Regions from separate parts of the Photobacterium sp. TLY01 genome, predicted to be linked through region 1. Evidence: predicted binding sites of a transcription regulator. Region 1 holds the regulator's gene; each other region holds the start of a gene.
What was found. Region 1 encodes CRP, which controls carbon source genes, mostly activating them, when cyclic AMP is high. Its sites were predicted from a motif close to TGTGANNNNNNTCACA; they were not measured.

Region 1 (6,625 bases):
GGGCTGGGTAAGCTGTCTCAGGTGAAAACGCCACTGCGGGTGATTCATGCTGCCGATGACCCTTTTATGACTGAGGCCGTGATCCCCAGACAGCCTCTGCCAGCGCACATTGATTATCATCTGACCCGACATGGCGGCCACGTCGGCTTTATCAGCGGCACCTGGCGGGAACCGGTCTTCTGGCTGGATCACACAGTGCCGGCCTGGTTTCGGGATAAACTGGGCGCATAAAAAAAATAACGCCTGAACTCAGGCGTTATTTTATCTCGCTTAACCTATCTTACCGGTATCAATCAATTGCTGGATCAGCGGTCGCATGATCAGCTCCATTGCAAAGCTCATTTTACCGCCCGGCACCACCAATGTATTGTGGCGCGACATAAAAGAGCCCTGGATCATCGCCAGCAGATAGGGGAAATCCACGTTCTTGATACCGCGAAAACGGATCACCACAAAACTCTCGTCCAGACTGGGGATCGCTTTGGCACTGACCGGATTTGAGGTATCCACGGTCGGCACCCGCTGAAAGTTGATATGGGTCCGGGAAAACTGTGGCGTGATGTAATTGAGGTAATCATCCATTGAGCGGACAATCGACTCCATCACCGCCTCACGGGAATGGCCGCGATCCCGGGTATCGCGGACGATTTTCTGGATCCATTCCAGGTTGACAATCGGCACCATGCCAATCAGCAAATCGACATGCTGCGCCACGTTGACATCGCCGTCCACAACACCGCCATGGAGCCCTTCATAAAACAGCAGATCAGTATTTTCCGGCAGATCCTGCCAGGGGGTGAATGTACCCGGCATTTGGTTATAGGGCACCGCCTCGTCAAAGGTGTGCAGGTAACGGCGAAACTTGCCGCTGCCATCTTCGCCATACTGGCGGAAAAAGTTGCCCAACTGAGCAAAATCGTTGGCCTGCGGGCCAAAATAGCTGATATGACGGCCTTGCTCTTTGGCTTTGCGGATCTCCACATCCATTTCAGGTCGGGTGAACCGGTGGAAACTGTCTCCTTCCAGCCAGGCCGCATGAATGTTCAGCATGTTAAACATTTTACGGAAGGCTTCCGAGGTGGTGGACGTCCCTGCTCCGGAGGAACCTGTTACTGCAATGATCGGGTGTTTTGCAGACATGACATACCTTGTCGTTAATCCTAACGGAATCAGTTATTAACAGGGTGAATGCAAGCAGTCAAGCTTGCAGCCCTGCCAGTCAGCGCCAGCTTCCGTTTTCTGCTGCCGCTTTTCATTATGGCAGCTTTATTCTGTGCGAAGTGACCGGCGCAGTTTAATATCAACCGTTTCGTGCAGTTCCGAGAACAGAATCACTGCCTCTCCGTTATCCAGTTGCTGTCTGACTTTGGCCACTTTCTGGGCCAGACTCAGCTCCCGGTCGCCATAATCCGTGCCTTCACGCAGCACAAAATGCTCGATCAGGTTATTGAGTGTCTCGGGGTCTAATTCTTGCCAGGGAACGATCATACTGCTCACCGAAAAATAAGTGGGAAAACCGGTACGGCTTTCCCGAACCACCCTTAAGCGGCGACGATTTCATAAGAATGGGTCAGGGTGACCCCTTTACCCAGCATCAGGCACACAGAGCAGTATTTTTCCAGCGAATCACCAACCGCTTTGGCCACCAGCGCGTCATCCAGATCATGACCGGTCACCACGAAATGCAGATTGGCGGAGGTGAAATAACGCGGTGCCTGCTCGCGGCGCTCTGAGGTGATGTTGGCTTCACAGGCGGTGATGGCCTGACCGGCACTTTTCAGGCCGTCAACCACATCGACAGAGCTGCAACCGCCAGCCGCCATTAGCACCAGTTCCATCGGACTCGGCGCCGTTTTGCCGCCGTTACCGTCCATGACCACACTGTGGCCCGAGTTTGACTGGCCGACAAAAGTCAAACCTTCTACCCATTTAACACGTGATTGCATGCGATGCTCCTTACTCCTCAAACCCGCATTTAAAAACTAAGTCACAACTGTGTGATCATGTGCACAGTAATGCGTCCAAAATGTGCATTTATCGTCACCCAATATCAAGCAATGCGTGCCGAAAAAAGTTAAACTCTTGGACTGAATGTTCACATGCGCTTGCAGCCCAGCCGTTGACTGAATATCCTAGTTGGCAAACAATGATATTGTTATACCCAACACCAATTCAAGGAATGACGTTGTTGGGCAACACACTGCAGAGGAAGTTAGTAATATGGTTCCAGGTAAACCGCAAACAGATCCAACCTTGGAGTGGTTCCTTTCTCATTGCCACATTCATAAGTACCCTTCAAAGAGTACACTGATCCACGCTGGCGAGAAAGCGGAGACCCTCTACTACATTGTTAAAGGCTCCGTTGCCGTTCTTATCAAGGACGAAGAAGGCAAAGAGATGATTCTGTCCTACCTCAACCAGGGCGACTTCATCGGTGAGCTTGGCCTGTTTGAAGAAGGCCAGGAGCGTACTGCCTGGGTTCGTGCAAAAACACCATGTGAAGTGGCTGAGATTTCCTTTAAGAAATTCCGCCAGCTGATTCAGGTCAACCCGGACATTCTGATGCGCCTGTCTGCGCAGATGGCGCGCCGTCTGCAAGTCACCAGCCAGAAAGTTGGCGACCTGGCGTTCCTGGATGTGACCGGTCGTATTGCCCAGACACTGCTGAATCTGGCCAAACAGCCAGATGCGATGACTCACCCGGACGGGATGCAAATCAAAATCACCCGTCAGGAAATCGGTCAGATTGTTGGCTGCTCCCGTGAAACCGTTGGCCGCATCCTGAAGATGCTGGAAGAGCAGAACCTGATTTCTGCCCACGGTAAAACCATCGTGGTTTACGGCACACGCTGATCACCTGCTGTGATGCAGCCATTGTGAGTATCAGAAAAGCCGCCTGTGCGGCTTTTCTTGCATTTGAATCTCCGGACCCGCTTTACATCAGGTTCCTCTAGTGACCTCACAGTTTTTCAGTTGCCTTCCTGCATCCTACTGCTACATTTGGCATATCAGTTTTATGTGGATGTAGTGATATGGATATCGAACGTTTTGCCCCGAATGCGCAGCACAGCCAGGTGCCGCCCCGTCCTGTGGTCACTCTGGGCCGTTTCCTGACAGCATCAGTAGAAATGACAGGGTTTCAGTCGCCGCGCCAGTTACTGGAGCAAGAATCCGGTCTGCACTCGGGCATCTTGAGTCGTGACAACGAGGCCTGGATGCTGCCCTTGGATCAGCAGCACTGACATCAGGCATTTCAGACATAAAAAAACAGCGACCCGAAGGCCGCTGTTTTACGTGCATTTCAGCATGGCTGAATCACATATTGGTACTTTCGAAGATTTTATCGGCTGACGCTTCGACAAAGCCCGGATAAAGCTCCCCGTCTGCCTGCGGATAGCGCTTGGCGAACTCATAGAAACCGCCAGGAATGGTGCGTACGCCATCAGTAAAGGACACATCCACACGATCCGCCATGGTCGAGGATTGCTCCAGCATCACTTCCGGATTGCCCTTCACCTCACCGCCAGATTCATTGATGCTGAACCCGTTGTGCCGCAGCAGGCTGTTCACTGCCGCCACTTCGGTAAACTGCTCCAGCTGATTGACGCTCACGGTAAAGTGATTGGCACCGTAACCGTGGGCGGCAACCCAACCGGCATACTCGCTTTCCGCAGCCAGCATTTCATAGGTTGCAAAGTCCAGCTCCCACAAACGGCCGCCATAGAGGAAGGACGCATCCTTCATTGCACCCTCAGGGATCTGCTTGACCAGCGCACGCACCGTGTTTTGCAATTGGGCAGAGCACTGACCGACCAGCAGTTCACTGATAAACACTTTCGGGGCAGCCGGATTCGGGTGCTCGAAGTGCTCAGCGTACAGTTTCTTCTGCTCGAAATGGTAGGTGCCGCACGGCTTGTAACCAATGGCGATAAACGGTGCCGCCAGAACATCCAGACTGACACCCGGCAGATTAAAGGTGCGCAGCGCAATATGATCGTTTTGCAGAGGCTCTTCCTCTGTCAGCAGATCGTGCACCTGCGCCGCTGACGGGCACAGACGGGTCGTAAAGTCCTGCCACAGGGCATCAAACAATTTTTCCACTCTTTCCATGATGCGGTTCCCCTTCGAAAATACGGGTTATGTATGAGTTACAGTTGAATTCCTGGCGACAGTTGTGCCGGCAGTTCGGTTGCCTCACCTTCCATCGATGCCATCGGGTAAGCACAGTAATCCGCAGCGTAGTACGCACTCGGACGCAGGTTGCCCGAGGCACCCGGACCACCGAACGGCGCATCGCCGCTGGCACCGGTCAACTGGCGGTTACGGTTGACGACGCCCGCACGGATATGATCGATGAAATATTCCCACTCACTGTCATCAGTCGAGACCAGACCGGCCGACAGGCCATAACGGGTGTTGTTGGCCATCTCGACCGCCTGAGGCAGCTCCTGGTAACGCGCCACCTGCAGCAGCGGACCGAAATATTCTTCGTCCGGCAATTCGGCAATCTTGCTGACTTCGATAATCCCAGGCGTGACGACAGCGCCCTGGCCACGCGCGGCTTTCAGCAGAGATTCACCACCCATAGCAAGCAGACGCTCCTGCGCGGCAATAATGTTGTCCGCGGCGGCGACAGAAATTTGCGGTCCCATAAACGGCTGCGGCTCGGCAAACGGGCCGTCCACATTGATGGCTTTGGTCGCTTCGACCAGTGCTGCAATCAGGGCGTCCCCTTCCGCGCCTTCTGGCACGTACAGGCGGCGGGCACAGGTACAACGCTGGCCGGCACTGATGAAAGCCGACTGGATGATGGTGTATACAGTGGATTTCAGATCGCCATAGGCCTTGGAGATGACCATCGGGTTGTTGCCGCCCATCTCCAGCGCCAGCATTTTGCCCGGCTGACCGGCAAACTGACGGTGCAGGATATGACCGGTATTGGCACTACCGGTAAACAGCAGGCCGTCGATACCGGCCGACTGCGCCAGCGCTTCACCGGTCGCCCGCGCGCCCTGAACCAGGTTCAGTACACCGGCAGGCAAACCCGCCTGTTCCCACAGTTTGACGGTTTCTTCCGCGACTTTTGGTGTCAGATCCGAAGGTTTGAACACCACAGTGTTCCCCGCCAGCAGCGCAGGAACAATGTGACCGTTAGGCAGGTGACCCGGGAAATTATACGGCCCGAATACCGCCATCACGCCCAGCGGACGGTGACGCAGGACGGCTTTGGTGCCCGCGACGTCTTTTTCACGCTCGCCGGTACGCTCATTGTAAGCACGCAGAGAAATGGCAATCTTACCCACCATGGCGCCAGCTTCAGTGCGCGTTTCCCACAGCGGTTTACCGGTTTCTTCAGCGATTGTGCGGGCAATGTGCTCGCTGTTGTCTTTGACCAGGGCAGCGAAGCGCTCAACGATCGCCTGACGCTCTTCCAGTCGGGTATGACGCCAGGTCATCAGCGCCTGACGCGCACTGGCCACAGCCTGCTCAACCTGCTCGGTTGTAGCACTCTTACCTTCCCAGATCACTTCACCGCTGAATGGATTCAGCGATTGCATCGCTTCACCCTGACCGGCTTGCCAGTTACCTGCAATCCATTGTGTCATCTTGTATTCCACCCTAGTTATTGAGCAATCAGGCGAACCTGATCCCCGTTTTTCACTTCTAACACCTTGGCCATTTCCGGAGAAATGATGGCCAGATTACGTTCACCATCCAGTGCCGCTTTACCAACCGTTGCACGGAAACCGGCAAAACGGGTATTACTGATGATGTAATTATGCGAGCTGTGATGTTCGCCGATCTCAACCGTACAGCGCTGAGATGCACGGACAGACTCAATATGGCGCAGATCGCATTCCACCGTGGGGCCAGCATCAAAAATGTCCACATAGCCACGGTTAACGAATCCTTCCGCTTCCAGCAATTTTAGCGCCGGACGCGTATTGTCGTGCACCTGGCCAATCACTGCCTGCGCTTCTTTGCTCAGCAGGTTGACGTAAATCGGCAGTTTCGGCATCAGATCAGCAATAAATTCTTTTTTGCCAATCCCTGTCAGGTAATCGGCTTCAACGAAATCAATCGAGAAAAAGTGCTCTTTCAGCCATTCCCAGAACGGGGAATTTCCCTGTTCATCTGACACGCCGCGCATTTCGGCAATCACAGTGTCCGAGAAACGATGACGATGTTCGGCCAGCATCAGAAAACGGCACTTGGAGAGCAGTTTTCCGTTCAGTCCCTGACGCCATTGCGGGCGCAGGAATAAGGTACATAGCTCACTGACACCCGTGTAGTCATTACCGAACGTCAGTACCTTCAGCACTTTATGTACATCCAGATGATGTGAATTATGAACCAGTGTGCTGAGGTGATAAGTATAGAATGGGTTATCCAGTCCGACCGCGGCTTCCAGCGCTGTCGTCCCGGCAATTTCGCCTGTCTCAGTGTCTTCCGCTACCATGAGGTAGCCTTCCGGACCCGGTGCAGTGACGTCTTTATTAAAGCTTTCAACTGAATGAGCGATCCGATTGCTGAGGATCTCCTCATTAACCGGCAATGATGTGAATCCGTGGCCTGATTCATCGGCGCACGTCATCAGTGCAGGCAAATCCGCTTTTGTAATTGG
Region 2 (6,625 bases), 990 kb from region 1:
TTGCCGAAGAAATCTTCGTTGAAATCGACATTGCCTTGTTCGGTACGTGGCAGGTTTTCCAGATCCAGCGTAGACACGCGGAACATCTCACCGGCACCTTCTGCGTCAGCGGCAGTGATCAGCGGGGCAGAGACCCAGAAGTAACCCTGCTCGTGATAGAAGCGGTGAATGGCCTGAGACAGACAGTTACGCACACGGGCAACCGCGCCAATCACATTGGTACGCGGACGCAGGTGGGCCACTTCACGCAGGTACTCAATCGAGTGGCGTGTTTTCGCCATTGGGTAGGTGTCAGGGTCATCAACCCAGCCAACCACTTTCACCTCAGTCGCTGCCAGTTCGAAGTCCTGGCCCTGAGCCGGAGATTCAACCACTTTGCCCGTGACTTCCACGGAACAGCCAGTGGTCAGTTTCAGAACTTCTTCCTGGTAATTATTCAGTGCATTCGGGACCACGGCCTGAATCGGGTCGAAACAAGAGCCGTCATAGAGGGCAAGGAAAGAGATTCCGGCTTTGGAATCCCGACGTGAACGGATCCAACCGCGTACAGTGATCTCACTGTCAACCGCAATCTTACCGCTCAGTACGTCTGAAACAGGCGCGTAAGTCATGATGTCATTATTCTCCGTTTAGGCACGACTGAGTGCTGTGCTTAATTTACTGTCCAAAACAGCAATATTACCTGTCTTGACACAAGCATCAAGCCTTGATGCGCTACCTGATGGGAAATAATCACATTGTGTTGTGTTTTGTGTCGATTAAATAATCGCTGCGGCAATGCTGGCGACCGTTTTCCGGCCGCCAGCGAGAGTTGATCTTAAGGTGTGGGTGTCGCTGGTGGTGTTAAGTCGCACGATTCTCCGTCTCTTAAGATGGTGCCGGGGTATGGGCTGTCTGGCAGCGGAGCTTCCGTGGGTGTCTGCACTGTCACAGCGGGCACATTCGCTGCCGGGATCAGCGCTACCACATCGCTCCACATTTCGCCGTCGTCTGCACCCAGCGCCGGTGTCGCACTCTGCCAGCGGGTGAAATGATTGAAGCCTTTAACCGTGAATGTCAGGCCATCGGTATCAGAGACCTTAATCCACTCTTTGAAATTGCCGGTTGGGAATCGTTTGGCGCCGTTGCTGAACACCGCGTCGATCTCCGATTGGGCCATGGCATTTTCGTAGTACAGCGTGCCATCGGCTTCCAGTTTCCAGCGGATCGGGATGTCAAACCCACAGCCGTCACTGTCTTTGTAACGACCGGTCTGAAAGCCGCTCTGACTGTCGGCCTGCGCATTCAGGACCAAATGACGCGAGGTATCGCTGAACGTCAGCGCCTTACCGGCCAGCATGCTTTGGGTGAAGCGGGGGGTTCTGCCTTCCCAGCTGACGGTGCAGCTGGCCGCCTGACTGGTGAAGGCTGCCCTGGTGCGTGCCGTTGCAGGCATTTGTGTTCCGCTGTTCCAGCCAGAATCGCTGGCCGTGCAGGCAACCAGGGTGTCAGGGACATATTGCTTGGTCATCAGGTTGTCAATCACACTGGTGTTGGCTCCGCCGATGTCGGTCTGGCTGAAATACTTGACGGCAAGAATCGGCCGATCCTGATATTTCTTGTGGGTGAGCGCCCAGAGCTGGTAATCGCTGAAGGTATCATTGCTGTTTTCAGTCAGGCGCAGAAAGCCGTTGTCATTTAACTGCCAGCTGCGGTTGCTGCTGCCCGGTTGCAAGACGGTATTGAGGTAATACTCCCAGGTGTTGTCGCTTTTCAGGATCAGGGTTTCCAGCTCGCCCAGCGAGCCCGGGTCAGTGGAGATTTGCACCAGATGCTGATCAACCAGGCTGTTGACGCTGTCGGTGACGAAACGCTCATCGCCGCCACATTCGGTCACGGAATTGAGGAACTGATCTTCAGTGGCCGGGGAAGTATTACCAAAGCTGCAGTCGCCAAAAGCCGGCAGATTGTCACGGGAAGTGACCGCATAAATCTCTTCTTTGGCGGCGTGATTAAAGCCGGCGAAATGGTAGTCGGTGTCTTTCAGAATCGCCTGACCCTGATGCACCGCACCTTGTTCGACGACTAAAAATAAATAGGGCGTATCAAACGGATAGTGGTTCGCCAGCTGTTTGATGACATCAGGCACGGCGAACTGGAACATCTCTTTGCCCAGTGAAGACACCGCGCCCCAGATACCGGTTTCAACCACCATCCAGTCATCACCGCCGACATTGACCCAATAGTTGGCCTGATGGGTGCCATTCAGCACTAACTCCACCACCACGTTATCGGTCAGATGATAACCGTTGACCTGCTCAATACTGCCAGCGCCTTCTACCGACACCATGTCCTCAAGGGACGTATAAGGAACGGTCGGATTGTCTCTGGGCGCCACAGTGCATTCGTCGCCACCGACCTGCGTGTTACACAGCAACATTCGGGTGGCCACCGGATTCCAGGTGAAATAGTAGCCTTTGGCGGCTTCACCAAAGGTGGTGTCGGCGGGCACGTAACGGGTCATGAAATGGTTTTCTTTGGTGGTGAGAAAATCATGCATTTTCAGACCAGACAGTGAATAGCTGTTGACCCGCATGGTGATGTTGCGGCCATCGGCTTCTTCGAGTCCGGCATCTGTCATGCTGGCGGTGCTGCTGGAAGAAATCAGCACTTTGAAATACTCGTACAGATCTTTCCAGCCGCTTGAGGTCAGGATCTGGCCCTTGATCGCATCGTCTTTGCTGTCGAACTGAACCAGCCCCTGTTCGCTGAGGTAAGTGAAATCTTCCGTCAGCGAAATGTCGCTCTCGCCGTTTTTGGTCCAGCGCCAGTCGATCTGGCGGGTTTCATTGGTGGCGGTATCCGGGCTGTTGTAGTCCATCATGTCAGCTTCCAGGGTGCTGCCTGTGTTTGAGCTGTGGCTGGCCAGGCGCCAGAAACCCGAATTGAAGATGGTGGCTATTTCGTCTTTTTGCGCCGTCAGCTCGGTGTATTTTCGGGTCATGATGCCTTCAAGGATATCGTTGACGATGCTGAGCGACATCAGATTGCTCAGGCTGACGCCATTAAGGCCGAGTTTGGGGATCAGGGTGACACTCAGCTCATCTGCCAGTTCATTGACGAAATCGCCAGCATTGCGAACATCGATATTACTGGGGTCACTGACAGTTTCACTGAAGATGCCCCAGTGGCCGTCTGTGGCGACCCGTTTGATCAACGCACGGTAGGCGAGGGTGGTTTTCAGGGACAGGGCGATCTCTGTGTCGGTTAACGGTGTCATGAAAAGGTTGGTCGGTAAGTCATCACCGATAGCAAATTGCGGCACACCGTTGAGATCCAGCACCAGTACGCCATGCAGCAGCAGGGGCACCTGCGCTTCAATACTGTAGTTGCCGTCTGTCATCGCAAAGCTGGTGATGTCACCCTGACCCATGACTTTGCCCTGCTGATTAATAAACAGGACGGCAAAGTTGTCCTGATATAACTCTGGTGTGGCTGCGTAAGCCTGGCTGACAGGGCGCCAGCTCACGCCTTGTTGTGCGGTCATCAAACCCGCAGGCAGGTCGACCGTGACGGTAAATTTGGTTTTGACGGGGGGCAGTTCTGCAGGTTGAATACCCACATCGTCTCCGCCGCCACCGCACGCAGAAAGCAGGCCAGCCAGAAACAGGCTCAGGCCAATCATCAGATAAGTGCGCATAACATTTCCCCTGAATACTCAATGCAGCACGTGTTGTACCAATCTCAAGGCCAGTCATGTGTGGCCCGATTGGTTTCGGTGTTTGGGCTGAGTATAGGTAAGCGGCAGGCAGGGAAATGTAAAACCCGACGGGCCGTCTCATCCCTTGAGACGGCATCTAAGAATTGAGACAACCCAAATGCGGGTCAGGCTGAAGTGTCAGCGTAATCAGGCAATCGACAGGTATTTGTGTGTCTGGACAGACAGACGCCAGTTACGGGCAATGCAGGTTTGAATGCACAGTTCGGTGGCTCTGGCTTTCTGGCTGATGGGCTGCAGGGCGATGGTGACATTGCTCTGTAGCGGTACACCGACTAACAGCGCATCCAACTGGTCGATATCTTTTTGCGTGCCGACAGGATGTTTGATTTCATTTGCGCGAGACAGGGCACCAGGCAGCACCGGCAGTTTGCCTTTCATGTTAATTTTTGGAGAAACCGTCACCCAGGTATTCTCTGTCGCCAGTACCTCGTAAGTCCCGCTGGTTTCAATCTGGCAACGGAAACCCTTGGCTTCGAGCTGTTCTGTCAGCGGGCGTAAGTCATACAGACAAGGTTCGCCACCGGTAATGACGACATGCCTTGCAGTGTAGCCCTGCTCAATCAGCAGGTCGACAACGCCGCTGGCATCCAGAGCCGTCCAGCTGGGAGAGTCGCCCTGTTTGGCAAGCATCGCGCCGACGTTCACTTCATCCTGAGGTTCGGCGCTCCAGGTTTGTTTCGTGTCACACCAGGCACAGCCGACCGGGCAGACTTGCAGACGGACAAAGATAGCCGGCACGCCTGTGAAAACACCTTCACCCTGGATGGTTTCAAAGATTTCGTTGATTTTGTACACGGCTGACCTCAAAACAATCATGCAAGTTAACGCGAAAAGGGTTTTTTATACCCTGAACCTCAAAGGGCGCGTATTATGTCAGAACCCTGCGCCCTTGTCTCTAGAACCACATACCTTTCAATCATGTGGTTTGTTTGCCCGGCCCGGTAAAGCGAAGGTCAAAAGGGACAGGCGGGTCGTGACTGGGTTCACGTCCTTGGCACAAGGGGCTTCACAATTACTTCGCAAAGTAAAAAAATTCAACTTCTTGCGTATTCGTTAACCTTTGAGGATTCAGAGCATGTATGTCGCTCAACCCGGTCATATCGATCATATCAAACGAAACAATGCCGGAAGCGTCTACAAACTTATCGATCAGTATGGGCCTATTTCCCGTATTGAGCTGTCGAAAAAGAGCCAGTTAGCGCCAGCCAGTATCACCAAAATCACCCGCGAACTGTTTGACGGGCATCTGATCAAAGAAGCAGAAATTCAGGAATCAGGTAACCGTGGCCGTCCGGCCATTGGCTTAGTGCCCGATAATGATGGCTGGCAATTTTTAGGCATTCGTCTTGGTCGGGGTTACCTGACGATCGCCTTGCATGAGCAGGGCGGCGATATTCTGTTTGAAGAGCGGCAGGATATTGAAGAACTGGCGCAAAATGATGTGTTGCAGAAGCTGCTGGATGAAATTGAATCCTTTTTTGCCCGCCACGCGAAACAGTTGGATCGGATAACTGCCATAGCGGTGTCTTTACCGGGTCTGGTCAATTCCGACAAAGGCATGGTGCTGCAAATGCCGCACTATGAGGTGAAAGATTTGCCGTTAGGCCCGGCAATTCATGAAGCGACGGGCCTGCCGGTGTTTATCGGCAACGATACCCGTTCCTGGGCACTGGCTGAGCAATTGTTCGGCAATGCCAAAGATGTCGCGAACTCTATTCTGATCTCCATTCATCATGGTGTCGGGGCGGGCATTATCCTGGACAACAAGGTGCTGCAGGGCCGGATCGGAAACATCGGTGAGCTTGGCCATATTCAGATTCAGCCTGATGGCCTGCCCTGCTATTGTGGCAACAAAGGATGCCTGGAAACGGTTGCCAGTCTGCAGGCCGTCAGACAGCAGGTGAAATCCCGTCTGGCCCTGGGTGAGGCGTCATCCTTATACGGCAAAGAACTGACGATCGAGACTATTTGCGAGGCTGCCGTTCAGGGCGATCCGCTGGCTTATCAGGTGATCACTGAGCTGGGTTTCCACTTAGGCCGGGCGATTGCCATTATGGTCAATCTGTTCAACCCTGAGAAAGTACTGATTGGCGGTGAATTCAATCAGGCCAAATCTGTGTTGTATCCTGCGATCATGGAATGTGTGAAGAGCCAGTCTTTGCCGGTTTATAGCCAGGATCTGCGTATTGAAGAAACCAGTTTTTACACGCAGGCGACCATGCCTGCTGCGGCGCTGGTGAAGCAGGCGATGTATGACGGTCATCTGCTGGTGAAACTGATTGAAGAAGGCTAGCCACTGCCCGAAAAGTCGGCAATGCATTACGCAGCGAATGACCCGTTCGCTGCGTTTTTTATGCTGATTACTCACGATCAGCCAGACTGAAAGTAAGCACCCGGCGACAAGGAGAACCTTCATGAAAACGAGCAAAATCACTGTGTTTTATGACGGCGCCTGCCCGACCTGTGTCCGCGACCGGAAATGGTATGAGTCCTGGCTGGGGAAGCACCCGGATCTTGTCGAATGGTACGACATTACCGGCAAAGATGAAGCCTTGGCAGCCATGGGTATTGAGCCCTCTGAGGCGCTGAGAGAGCTGCACGTTCAGGACTGCAACGGCGCAGTCCACAAAGAAATGGATGCCTACATACTGCTGCTGAAGCAAATCTGGTGGCTGCGGCCTGTGGCCTGGTTGATGGGGCTTCCCGGCATCCGGCAGCTATTATCCGCTGTTTATCGCCGCATGGTCGATCAGCGGTTAGCCCGAGAGGGGCGAGGTTGATCACTTGCGTTATAAATCGTCGTGTCTGAGCTCTTCATCGATCACATTGTGCAGAAACGACAGTGCAGCACGATGATCATTTCTG
Region 3 (6,625 bases), 840 kb from region 1:
TGCGGGTTGATCCCGATGGCCAGTTACGTGAAGTTGCCGCGGATCAACTCCGCCCCGGCGATGTGATTGAACTGGCGCCGGGCGGCCGGCTGCCGGCGGATGCCATATTGCTGGATAAAGCTGCCAGCTTTGATGAAAGTGCATTAACCGGAGAATCCGTGCCTGTAGAGCGTTTTGCAGGCGAGCGCATTCTTGCCGGTTCACTGTCGGTCGATCATCTGGTGCGGGTGACAGTTGAATCTGAACAGGGGCAAAATGCCATCGACCGCATCCTGCACCTGATTGAAAACGCAGAAGCCAGTAAAGCACCGATAGAACGCTTTATTGATCGCTTCAGCCGCTGGTATACACCCGCGATGATTGTGCTCGCGGCACTGATTGTCCTTGTACCGACTGTACTTTTGGGTCTGTCCTGGGATGAGTGGCTGTATAAAGGACTGACATTACTCTTGATTGCCTGCCCTTGTGCTTTGGTGATCTCAACCCCGGCAGCGATCACTTCGGGGCTGGCTGCCGCGGCGCGTCGCGGCGCCCTGATTAAGGGCGGTGCGGCCCTGGAGCAATTAGGTCAGACGCAGGTTGTCGCGTTTGATAAGACAGGCACTTTAACCCAGGGTAAACCGCGGGTAACCGATGTGCTTGTCTGGCAAGGGGATGAAAAAAGACTACTGAGCGAAGCAGCAGCGATCGAAACCGGCTCCTTACATCCGCTGGCACAGGCTGTGATCGACAAGGCGCGTGGCCAGGAGCTGTCGATCCCACATGCGGAAAACCGCAAGGCACTGCCTGGTCGCGGAATACAGGGGGAAGTTGATGGCACTGTCATCCATCTTCTTGCCCCGGACCGTCTCGATAATCCCAGTCAGATAACGTCCTCCTATCAGGCTGACATCGACAGCCTGAGTGATCAAGGTAAAACCCTGGGGGTTGTGCTGCGCAATAGCGTACCGGTTGGGCTGATTGCCTGGCGGGATAATCTGCGTGAGGACGCTCAGGTGGCTGTCGGCAGGCTCAAAGCGCTGGGCATTCGCAGTGTGATGTTAACCGGTGATAATGGGCGGGCAGCCAAAGCGATTGCTTCTGAAGTCGGTGTTGATTTTCGGGCTGGCTTGTTACCTGAAGATAAAGTGACGGAAGTGGCGCAGTGGAGTCGTGACTATCAAGTGGCCATGGTGGGCGATGGTATTAATGATGCGCCGGCGATGAAAATGGCCAGTGTTGGGATTGCGATGGGAAGCGGTACGGATGTTGCGCTGGAAACTGCTGATGCGGCACTGACCCATAATCGTCTGAACGAACTACCGGACATGATTGCCCTGTCACGGATGACACTGGCGAATATCCGTCAGAACATCAGTCTGGCTCTGGGTCTGAAGTTGATCTTTTTGATCACCACCTTACTGGGCTGGACGGGGCTTTGGGTTGCCGTTCTGGCAGACAGCGGCGCCACTGCGCTGGTGACTGTCAATGCGCTGAGGTTGCTGCGGTTTAAACCGGATGCGTAATTTGACTCTGGTCCGACACTCAGGCTGAGGCAGAGCGACAATCAGAAGGCTTAAGCGCAGGCTTGAGCCTTTTCTTGATGCGGAGTGTAAAGATAGCAATCAGTGAGATTGATTGCTTCAATTAAGCGTCAGCAAGATGAAGGACAAGGCTGAGCAGTCACCTGTTTCACGCAGACCGGCAATTGGAATTATCATCCAGGTTGCATACTAGTGTGACAAATGATCTGTTTTAATGTTTCTGTTGCATTATCACATCCGTTTAATGTGATTAAAATCACTAATATGGTGGCGGTGATCAGCTATGGTTAGCGGGTATTAAGAGTTCAAGTTGTTGAATAAGATCCCAATAAGATAATCGGCCACATACAGTGAGCTAAACAATGAAGGATTGAATTATGTCTGAGACCGCGGTATTCCACCTGGGTGTAACGAAAGCTGATCTTCAGGGCGCTGAAATTGCCATTATTCCCGGCGATCCGGCGCGTGTTGAGAAAATTGCCAACCTGATGGATGAGCCTGAGTTTTTGAACAGCGCCCGTGAATATACCCTGTATCGCGCAAAGCTGGATGGCAAGTCTGTTGTGGTCTGTTCAACCGGTATCGGTGGCCCGTCAACGTCGATTGCTGTTGAAGAGCTGGCTCAGCTGGGAGTGCGGACTTTCCTGCGTGTCGGGACAACGGGTGCAATTCAGCCGCATATCAATGTGGGTGACATGATAGTGACCACTGGCTCTGTGCGTCTTGATGGTGCCAGCCTGCACTTTGCGCCGATGGAATTCCCGGCTGTGGCTGATTTTGAGGTGGCGACGGCGATGAAAGAAGCCTGTGACGCAGAAGACACTGCTGTTCACACAGGTGTAACCGCGTCCAGTGATACTTTTTATCCGGGGCAGGAGCGTTACGACACATTCTCTGGTCGCGTGGTGCGCCGTTTCCAGGGCTCCATGCAGGAATGGCAGGAGATGGGTGTGCTGAATTTTGAAATGGAATCAGCCACTTTGCTGACCATGTGTGCCAGCTCGGGTCTGCGTGCCGGTTGTGTGGCGGGTGTGATTATCAACCGGACTCAGAAAGAAACGCCGGATCATACCACGCTGAAAGAAACAGAAGCACGTGCAATCCGTGTGGTTGTGGACGCTGCTCGTCGTATGCTGAACAAGTAATTCATTGTCAGAAACAGCAAAGAAAAACCGATGCCTGAGCATCGGTTTTTTTATCTCTGCTGAAAGATGATTACAACAGCCGGTTGGCCTGGCCGCCAGCCGCTTTGAACCAGGTATGCAGGTGTTGCTCCAGCTCACCCAGCTGGTCCGGACCTATGATAGCCAGTCCTAAATCTTCAGCCCGTATCAGATCATGGTGACGCAGCGGACGGAAACTCACCAGCATGGCACGCGCCTGCAGGCCGCCCAATAAATCTCGCAGGGATTCCAGCTTGTAGAGGGTATCATCGCCATCGTCGCGCATCCCTTTGGTTTTACACTCAATGATATGCAGTTTGTTATTCACGACAGTGGCGACGTCCAGTTCATTACGGACTTCCCGCTCACCAATCTGGCGATATACCTGAACGCCCAGCGAGTGGTCCTGTATGGTTGGCAGCTTACCCTGAATGGCCCGCACTGTGCTGTGGACCAGATTCTCCAGCCACTCACCGTTGGCAAAACGGCGGGCTTCTTCGTGTTTGAACGTCAGAATGCCGTTGTCGTAACTTGCCAGACCGGTTTCCTGCAAGTCATTAATCAGCAAAGCCAGCTCTTTATAACCTTGCTGTTTGTCGCTCAGTGCCACATCCAGTTTTTGTTCCTTGCGGCAGGTCGTTGCCAGATAGTTCAGTGTTGCCAGTCCCGGGCCAAGTTCCAGCGCTGAGCTTGCCCAGCGTTGACCCAGATCCCAGAGTTGCTGATTGAGCGCTTCCGGGACTGTCGTTTCCGGCAGTTCAGCCCGGGCGCCAAAGATCGTCAGGTAATCGGTGAGCTGAATACGGTCTTCAACCTGCTGTTGCTCCCGGCCGGCCGGGTACAGCCAGCACATCTCATCACTGTAGGGCTCAATGACATAAATCGGCCATTGGTAGCTCCTGAACACCTCATAGGCAGACAGCAAGCGGTGGCGAAGGCCGCAACTGGCATTAAACCAAACTTCGCTGTTTGACTCTTTTAAACGGGTTGCCAGTTCATTCAGTCGCTGGCGAAGGGTTGTAATATTGATGGAATCGGGAATGGTGAAAAATTCAGTTTCAATATCGCGGGGGATCAGGATCGAGCTCAGCCGCTCATACGTTTCCTGTTGCGCTTCTGTGCCGATAAAAATCATCTTTCCGGCCGGAACACCGTGGTCTAAAAGGGAAGTGATCAGCCTGACCGGGTCCTGATCGATAATGCCAACATGAGTAATCATAATTATCCTTTTGTACTTCGGCTGATACCGGCAATAAACCGAGAGCCTGAAACGGCCGACACCAGAAAGTGAGCCAATGTTTATTTGATATGGGTGCAAGAAAAACTTATTTCAAGCACTTAAAGAAAGTATCGGATATCTCAGCCGTTTTTGTTGGCGCATTGTCAATTTGCTGCATTTTTTGTGTGAGGGGATGTTGCGGTATAAAGGCATTGCATTTGTCTCTGAGACTGTGACAATACTGCCTTGATACAGGTTGTGGACGTAAAGCCCTTTTCCCGGGGATGCATTGAACTGAGGGCGCGATGACACAAAAACCGTCACAAAAACTGACCATTCTCGATATTGCTAAACTGGCTGGTGTGGGTAAATCAACCGTCTCCAGGGTACTGACACAGGACCCGCGGGTGAAGCCGGCCACACGTGAAAAAGTGACCCAGGTGATCCGTGAATCCGGCTATGTACCGTCCAAGTCAGCACAATCAATGCGCGGCGGGAACAGCAGGGTCATTGGGATTCTTGTGTCGCGGCTGGATTCACCGTCAGAAAATAAAGCGGTACGGGGGATTCTGGAAGTTATCTATGCGGCTGATTATGATGCCGTGATCATGGAAAGCCAGTTTTGTAATGATAAGACCCGCGAGCATATCGCGGTGTTGGAAAAGCGCAATGTCGACGGTGTCATTGTCTTTGGTTTTTCCGGATTCGACTGCGCGATTTTAGATAGCTTTGCACAGCGTGCGGTTGTGATTGCCGTTGATACCGATTCTGTCTCATCTGTCAGTTATGACAACAAGGGGATGATAACCCTGGCAATGGATCAGCTCACCAGCAAGGGCATGAAGCATGTCAGTTATATTGGCGTTGACCCTGCCGACCGGACAACAGGACAGTTGCGTCTGGACGCTTATCTGGATGTCTGCGCGCAGCAGCACATTGAGCCGTGTTATCGAACCGGCGAGCTCAGCTATGACAGTGCTTACACATTAACAGACGCCGTGCTTTCTGCTCAGACTCAGGCCATTGTCTGTGCCAGTGATACCCTGGCGATGGGTGTGGCGAAAAGGCTGCAAGAGTTAAACCGGACCGATGTCCTGGTGTCTGGCGTCGGGGCAACAGATCTGCTGCGGTTTATGTTTCCCAATACCTTCAGTGTCGATCCCGGATATTTTGACGCGGGTCAGTGCGCTGCCGATCTGCTGTTACAACACCTCCGCCAGGATGCCAAGATTACGCATCTGGTGCAGCGGTCCTGCCTGCCCGTCTGATTGTGTGCCTGAGTATTCAGGCACATCTTTCCCGTTTAACGTCTATTCTGAATAAAATGACACGCTTCGTGAGCTGAAACACAAAATGGGAACATTCCCATTTTCAATGTTTGCTATCGGGTTCATCATTGGGCTTGTTGGTTGGGAACATTCCCATAATAGAAGAAACAATAACAACACCCTGTGTACCTTACGACTTAGACGGATATTGGCATGAGTAAAATAGAGAAGCAGCAGATAGAGCAGCTGGTCGCCAGAATCGGCGGCGAGGCAAACATCGTCAGTGTCAGCCACTGCCTGACCCGGTTGCGGTTTGTCCTGAAAGACCCGGCAGCGGCGAGTGTGCCGGAGCTGGAAACCATTCCCATGGTGAAAGGTTGTTTTACCAACGCCGGACAATTTCAGGTGGTGATTGGTACTGAAGTTGACCAGGTCTATAAGCAACTGAATGCGATGCTCGGTGATAAAGCGGTCAGTAAAGACGAGGCAAAGGTCGCGGCCCGCCAGAATATGAGCTTGCTGGAGCGCGGTATTTCTCACCTGGCTGAAATCTTTGTCCCCCTGCTGCCAGCCATTATCACCGGCGGTCTGATCCTCGGCTTCAGAAATGTGATTGGCGATATCGCCATGTTCGATGGCCAGACCCTGACCCAGATCAGCCCGTTCTGGGCGCAGGTACATGCCTTTTTGTGGCTGATTGGTGAAGCGATTTTCTTCTTCCTGCCTGTGGGTGTGTGCTGGTCAACCGTGAAGAAACTCGGCGGCACACCGATTCTGGGTATCGTACTGGGGGTCACCCTGGTCTCGCCGCAGCTGATGAATGCGTACCTGATCGGTAAACAAGTGCCTGAAGTGTGGGACTTCGGCTGGTTTGTGATTGAAAAAGTCGGTTATCAGGCTCAGGTGATCCCCGCCATGCTGGCCGGTATTGCGTTAGCCTTTATTGAAAATAATCTCAGACGTGTTATTCCGGATTATTTGTACCTGGTGATCGTTCCCTTTATTTCGCTAATCACGGCGGTTGTGCTGGCACATGCCCTGATCGGTCCGTTCGGGCGCATGCTGGGCGACGGTGTCGCCTATGTCGCGAAAGCGGCCATGACCGGCGATTTTGCAATTCTCGGCGCCGTATTATTTGGTTTCCTGTACGCCCCACTGGTGATTACCGGGATTCACCACACCACCAACGCCGTGGATTTGCAGCTGATGCAGGACATGGGCGGCACACCTATCTGGCCGCTGATTGCGCTGTCCAATATTGCTCAGGCATCTGCCGTGGTGGGCATTATCATTATCAGTAAAAAAGAAAATGAGCGTGAGATTTCCGTACCCGCCGCGATTTCAGCCTATCTGGGGGTCACTGAGCCGGCCATGTACGGGATTAACCTCAAATATAAATTCCCGATGTTGTGTGCCATGACAGGCTCAGCGCTGGCCGCAGCGATCTGCGGT

Region 2: a site for CRP is predicted at 4,733-4,748, ahead of LN341_RS06260 (ROK family protein). Genes of this name have one in related genera too.
Region 3: a site for CRP is predicted at 1,769-1,784, ahead of udp (uridine phosphorylase). Genes of this name have one in related genera too.

Annotation. Positions count from the first base shown of each region.
Region 1 covers NZ_CP090364.1:265,708-272,332, reverse strand. The annotation lists gene LN341_RS01285 (hydrolase) at 1-231, shown strand, start outside; gene LN341_RS01280 (phosphoribulokinase) at 271-1,140, opposite strand; gene LN341_RS01275 (YheU family protein) at 1,267-1,488, opposite strand; gene LN341_RS01270 (OsmC family protein) at 1,542-1,946, opposite strand; gene crp (cAMP-activated global transcriptional regulator CRP) at 2,221-2,853, shown strand; gene LN341_RS01260 (hypothetical protein) at 3,033-3,242, shown strand; gene LN341_RS01255 (DUF1338 domain-containing protein) at 3,316-4,110, opposite strand; gene astD (succinylglutamate-semialdehyde dehydrogenase) at 4,149-5,606, opposite strand; gene astA (arginine N-succinyltransferase) at 5,624-6,625, opposite strand, start outside.
Region 2 covers NZ_CP090364.1:1,259,848-1,266,472, forward strand. The annotation lists gene asnS (asparagine--tRNA ligase) at 1-611, opposite strand, end outside; gene LN341_RS06250 (hypothetical protein) at 818-3,679, opposite strand; gene queE (7-carboxy-7-deazaguanine synthase QueE) at 3,887-4,555, opposite strand; gene LN341_RS06260 (ROK family protein) at 4,836-6,053, shown strand; gene LN341_RS06265 (thiol-disulfide oxidoreductase DCC family protein) at 6,175-6,540, shown strand; gene LN341_RS06270 (LON peptidase substrate-binding domain-containing protein) at 6,550-6,625, opposite strand, start outside.
Region 3 covers NZ_CP090364.1:1,104,491-1,111,115, forward strand. The annotation lists gene LN341_RS05570 (zinc/cadmium/mercury/lead-transporting ATPase) at 1-1,505, shown strand, start outside; gene udp (uridine phosphorylase) at 1,901-2,668, shown strand; gene LN341_RS05580 (Card1-like endonuclease domain-containing protein) at 2,739-3,905, opposite strand; gene treR (trehalose operon repressor TreR) at 4,211-5,173, shown strand; gene treB (PTS trehalose transporter subunit IIBC) at 5,387-6,625, shown strand, end outside.